DNA from 2 places in the Psychromonas sp. psych-6C06 genome. Region 2 is predicted to be linked to the other one. Evidence: predicted binding sites of a transcription regulator. Region 2 holds the regulator's gene; the other holds the start of a gene.
The links. Region 2 encodes sigma-54, which starts transcription at its own class of promoters, with help from an activator protein. Its sites were predicted from a motif close to GTTGGCACGNNNNTNGNNT; they were not measured.
Positions count from the first base shown of each region.

Region 1 (3,220 bases), on a different contig from region 2:
AAGTATGTCTAAATCAATGGCATTTATAAGAGGAATACTTAATTCAAAATCGAATTGTTGCGCTTGTTTACAACCTTGCTCAGTGCGGTGATATTGGCAAACTGTATCTACTTGCTTCCAGAGATCTTGGCTAATCATTAATACTGCATTACGGTTACCTGACTCTAAAATAGGGTAAGTGGTTGCACCATTAGTCCCGCTATATTGCTGTTGCACATTATTATGTAACAAGCGCAAACTCTGCTGATTAATATTATCGCTAGCAACATCAGGTAGTTGCACAGCAAAGCCATTGTGGTAATCCCCCCCTAACGCCTGTAGTTCACCAATAATGTCGATACGAACAATTTGGCCATCACGTATCACTTCTACCGTGCGATAATGCATAACTACATCATTCATATCGTAATCATCACTTGCGGGCCACTGATCTTCGTAGGCCAAAGTCACCCAGCTATTGGCACTTGGGTAATAACGGTAACTGATACCAGATTCACTTATCGTCACAGGATGATCTTCTACTTCACCAGAATTACTACCACCAAAATAATTCAAACCCGCTTGCTCGCTAAAACGAAAGCGGCTCCAAGTGTTGCCCGCGACCGCATCATCAGGAACACGAAGCGAAATAATATTTACCCCCTCCTGCAACGCCATATCAATTAAAGTATGTTCATTTGAGTCTGCAAAGTCGCCATCACCATTCCAGTCAAACCATGCACTTAAAATACCTTCACGTGATGCATAAACGGTGATCACTGAATCTAAGCCTACCTCTAAGGCTGTCACAAAATTAACACCGTCTTCATCATCAAGGCTCAATACATTAACGATGCTACTATCATCCGAGTCTGCGCCTGTATAACCATCGTAATCACCATCAGGAGCACTCAGTCCTAAATAGGTTTGATTGTCTAGCAGGTGGCGAGGGCCATTATCAGCCAGGAGTGTCGCATAGCTTGCTGGCGCATCACCAAAATCAATCGTAGAGGGGGTATCTTCATCTATCAGTGGTGCAGAAGCACAACGTGCACCATCATTTTGACTTGAACTTGGACCATCAGCAAAATGAATAGCAGTTACATCTAGCTCACTGATTTGCGAATGCTCTGTTTCACTATTAAGCATCGACAAATCAATTCGATATATTTTCCCATCCTGATTACGTGATAAATAAAAATAACCATTTACATCAAAGTACATCGCACCAAAAGTCCCCTTTTCACCACTGTCTCCAAGTAAGCTAAAGGCACCTGTTTCAGGGTTAATTTGATATAAATCACCGCTGCCATTATCAACACCATAAAGCATCATATCGTTAGGATGAAAAGCAATGTCTGTGAGATTAACCGATGCGTTTGCAGTAATTAACTGCGCAGTTAAAGAAGCATTAATATCATTATCTAAAGGGGTTAAATCGATACGGTATAAACCGACATTTTTACGGTATAAATAGTAATAATGGTTAGCAATATCACCAACAAAAAAAGAGGTAGAAGCAGGTAAGCCTGTCACATTAAGCGCTGTTGCTTGATAATCACCATCTAATCTCACCACAGTTAAATCACTGGTATTAAAACCGTATAAATATCTATCCTGTTCATCAAAACCAAGGCCATTAATATTAGCATCTACACCTGAATCATCTTCAATTAACGCAAAACTCCCCGTCACTAAATTAACACCATAGGTGGATACAGGGTTTCCTTGAAAAAGGAATGCTTTACTTGGACAAGTGCTAAATGGCGAGGCATAAACAGACTGAATACTCAGCAGTAACGGTAGTAACGCTGCCGTGCCCAGCCTGTGTAGTGAACAACACATCAAACGGTGAATAAATGATGGTGCTTGATATTGCTGATTTAAGTCCATAGTGACTCTCCTTGATTAAATAAATGCAATCTTATTTTCTGCGTAATCAGTAGAAGAGAGTCAATTGTTGTGCCAAGCACAATTTTTTTTAAAAACAATACTAGTGAGCCCTTAGTTCACAAGGAGTGCAACATAAAAATCAGTATTAACAATTCAATATTTTCACGAATTAAAGTGATATAACGGCGCCCTTATTTGCATTTTGCAACGCGAACTGCGTAATGTTTCGCATTTTATCTACAGATGCAGTTATGTAATACCAATGCAATTTATAAAGTGATCTCGTATTGCGGAGGAAAAATTTAAACTACCAGGGAGTGAGTTGTAGAAATTAGTTGTTCTCTCTTCAGGGCTCACAACGCAGGTAGCGTAAATTTTAACAAGTAAGACAGATCACCTTTAACTCTTTTGCTATAAGCCCTCATTCAAAGCCTTTCCTGTCGGCATCAAACTTGCAGTGTTTCATGACAACACCGATACGAGATAACAGCATTGATAATAGTGCGGGAGGGAATGATGGAAAACAATATAATCTGGTTACTGCTCGATAGCAGTAAAGGCGGGGGGATTGAGTCACATGTGATGCAACTTGCTGAAGGTTTACAACAGCATGGAGAGCAGGTTGAAGTGGTTTTTTTGAGCAACTACGGTAAGCACCCGATGCATGATGCATTGCTAAAACAAGGTATTAATAGCCGTACCTTAGATGGATCATTTAGCATGTTAACGCGCACCTTAAAAAACACGCGTCCTCGTGTTGTCCATACTCATGGTTATAAAGCAGGTATTTTAGGTCGGCTCGCTGCATGGATGAACTCTATTGCTTGTATTAGTACCTTCCACGCGGGGGAAATAGCGACTGGTAAACTGGCCCTTTATGATTGGCTAGATAGAATCAGCGCCGGCTTAGCAGATCATCGGTTTGCGGTCAGTCCGCAAATAGCCTCTCGCTTACCCGCTAAAACCTCCCTGTTTAAGAACTTTGTAAATAACCATAACCTTACGACTTCCCAAGGAAATCAAATTGCTTTTGTCGGTCGGGTCAGTGCAGAAAAAGGACCCGATCATTTTGCGGCACTCGCAACGACCTTTGCCAACACACGCTTACATTTGTACGGTGATGGCCCAGAGTTAGCTTCACTACAAGCGCACTGCCCAAGTAACTTGATACTTCATGGACAACAAGATGATATGTCTAAAGTATGGCCTAAAATCGGATTACTAGTGATGCCATCTCGCTACGAAGGATTACCAATGGCGGCGCTTGAAGCGATGGCAAGAGGTATTCCTGTGGTTGCTTTTAATGTTGGCGCATTTGATACTTTGATTGAACATCAGTGCAATGGCT
Region 1 covers NZ_PIZM01000002.1:31,119-34,338, forward strand. Annotated here, with positions in the region: gene CW745_RS03275 (LruC domain-containing protein) at 1-1,872, opposite strand, end outside; gene CW745_RS03280 (glycosyltransferase family 4 protein) at 2,389-3,220, shown strand, end outside.
Region 1: CW745_RS03275 (LruC domain-containing protein) is a predicted target of sigma-54. The motif match lies at 1,931-1,949, and genes of this name have one in related genera.

Region 2 (3,220 bases):
GATTTCCTGATAGGGGCTAATAATGTATTTTCTTGCTCTAATGCCTGTGATAAAGACAGTTTTTGTTTTGACAGAGGGTGTAATCTGCGAGTTTCACTATAACGTCGAATGAGTTCTGTGCTAATCGCATCTATATAGATGATATCTATTTTTACTTTGCATTTTAATGTTGCTAGCAAGGAGTCAATTGCATCAGAGTCACCTGGTAGATTACGAACATCTAGAGTGATGGCTATTTTATTATTTTCTACATCAACGGTATCGAGGAGTTGATCTAATAATTGGAAGGGCACACCATCGATACAGTTATAGCCTAGATCTTCAAGCACATGTAGCGCGATTGTTTTTCCTGAGCCGGAACGTCCACTGATGATGATTAATTTCATTTTTTTCCCTCGCAGTTATTCAATTTGCAATAGGTTATATAACTGCTCGTTAGTTTGTGCGCTTCTTAGTTGTCGCAAATAGGGTTTGTCGAGCAATTTTTGACTTATTTCTGAGAGCGCCTGTAAGTATTCTTGGCATTTATCTTCAGGAACAAAAATAGCAAATAATATATCGACTTTATTACCATCGTAAGAATCATAATCGATCCCTGAATGGCATTGCATAAAAATAGCAGTAGCTGGATAGCTACTGTCAATTTTAACGTGTGGAATAGCAATTCCTAGCCCAACTCCAGTAGAGCCAATTTTTTCTCGTGCAATAAGCGAATTGAATAATTGCTGCGAGTCGATATCTAATTTTTCAGCTGCAATAATGCTGATTTTTTCTAATGCGCATTTCTTACTGCTGCAGCTAGTTTGGCTAAACACAGAGTCTTTATCTAATAGGTCAGATATTTTCATAATATTATTTTCTAGTGGCACAATTGGCGCGATTTTATCAGGTTAAATAAGAATGGCTATACAAGAACGCCCATTTTTTAATATTAATCAATATTAAGCGATTTAGCTTACTTAACCTCAATTCTGGTTAATGAAAGCTTTATGGTGTTTAAAACCACGATGCTGCTACTTTTATAATACAGTGCCTTCATTTTTGCGTAGTTCAGGCAAATTATCGTCGCAATAATGGGGTATTGGTAGATGTTTTAACGCCGAAATTCGCGGAAATAGCTGTATTGTATCGCTTTGCTTATCCAGAACTTAGGTTAGTTATCTAAACTTATAGTAACTGCTTGCGTTGATTAGAGGGTGGGATACCTAAGGACTCCCTATATTTAGCAATAGTGCGTCTTGCTACTTTTATCCCCTGCTCTTCAAGTAACTGAGTGATTTTGTTATCGCTGAGTGGCTTAGTAGTGAGCTCTGCATTTACTAACTTTTTAATTAACGCACGGATAGCAGTCGATGAACATTCGCCACCACTCTCGGTAGCAACATGGCTAGAAAAGAAAAATTTTAATTCATAAATACCGCGGGGTGTATGCATAAACTTTTGGGTGGTAACTCGAGAAATAGTAGATTCATGCATTTCAACTTCAAAGGCAACATCATTGAGCACCATTGGTTTCATTGCTTCGTCACCATATTCAAAAAATGCTTGCTGTTGTTGCACGATACAGTTTGATACTTTTAACAATGTTTCATTACGACTTTCGAGGCTTTTAATAAACCACTTCGCTTCTTGAAGGTTACCCTTAATAAATTGCGAATCTGTTTTACTAATATTACCTTTGCATAAGTCTGCATATTGTTGATTGATAGAAAGGTTCGGATCACAGTCCTGATTTAGCGATACGCGCCATTGTCCACCTATTTTTTTCACATAGACATCAGGTACAACGTATTGTGCTTGCGTATCTTCGAATTGATTTCCAGGACGTGGCTCTAAGGTTTGAATTAGGCGCATAATTTCTGCGAGTTCATTCTCTTTCAGTTTGGTCTTGCGCGCTAAAGTACGGTAATCTCGGTTACCTAATAGGTCCATATGTTCTTCGAGAATCATTAATGCTTCTGCACGCCAAGGGGTATCATCACTGAGATGCCGTAGCTGTATTTGTAAGCAGTCTTGTGCTGACTTAGCCGCAACACCAATGGGATCAAAATGCTGTATTCGTTTTAAAACTGCTTCGATCTCATCTAACTCAAGATCTTCAACTTCATTACTCAACGCTTCCAGTATCGATTCGCAGCTACTGGTTAAGTAGCCAAACTCATCAATGGAGTCGATAATAGCGGTTGCGACTAAGAGATCGGTTTGAGAAAAGGGAGTTAGTTGCATCTGCCATATTAAATGATCTTGAAGAGAAATAGATGACTCTCCCTGATAGACGCTATCTTCGCCTTCAAAAGAGGATGAACCTGAGGAAATTGAAGTTGTTGGAGGCGGTGTATAAGCTTCTTCCCAGTTGCTTTCATCAGGTTGCTCTTGTGAAAATTCTTGTTGGGTAAGTGCTTCGGCTGTATCAAGTTGACTACTGTCTTGCTCTTTGACGACATCTTGAAGTGAGCTGTTATCTTCTTGCTCTAGTAATGGGTTTTCATCAAGCGCATTTTGAATCTCTTGTTGTAAATCAAGGGTGGATAGTTGTAATAATTTGATCGCTTGTTGTAATTGTGGGGTCATCGCAAGTTGCTGACCCATTTTCAATTGTAACCCTTGTTTCATCAAAGCTTGTATTTCCTGATATAAATAACTAGTAGCTATGTCTTAATAACTATATTTACAATAACTATAGTTTAAATTCTTCACCTAGATACACTTGTTTTACATGATCATTTGCCAATATTTCGTCTTGTGTCCCAATTGCGATAATTTCACCATGGCTAACAATGTATGAGTGTTGACAGACATCAAGCGTTTCACGCACGTTATGGTCAGTAATTAGGACGCCTAAGCCTCGATCGCGAAGTTGACCGATAATATTTTTGATATCAATGACTGAAATTGGATCAACACCTGCAAAGGGCTCATCTAGTAGAATAAATTTAGGTTCGGTTGCTAGTGCTCTGGCAATCTCTACACGTCGACGCTCGCCACCCGAAAGGCTCATGCCTTTATTATTACGAATATGGGTAATATGAAACTCTTCTAATAGCGTATTCAGTTTTTCGAGGCGTTGATCTTTGGTAAGTTCTTTACGTGTTTCTAAGATACCCATGATATTTTCAGTGACTGTTAAACGTCTAAAAATAGAGGCTTCTTGAGGTAAATAGCCTATCCCTTTTTGTGCTCGTATATGCATTGGGTGATGTGATATATCTTCACCATCGAC
Region 2 covers NZ_PIZM01000012.1:22,974-26,193, forward strand. Annotated here, with positions in the region: gene rapZ (RNase adapter RapZ) at 1-386, opposite strand, end outside; gene CW745_RS14700 (PTS sugar transporter subunit IIA) at 402-848, opposite strand; gene CW745_RS14705 (RNA polymerase factor sigma-54) at 1,168-2,613, opposite strand; gene lptB (LPS export ABC transporter ATP-binding protein) at 2,678-3,220, opposite strand, start outside.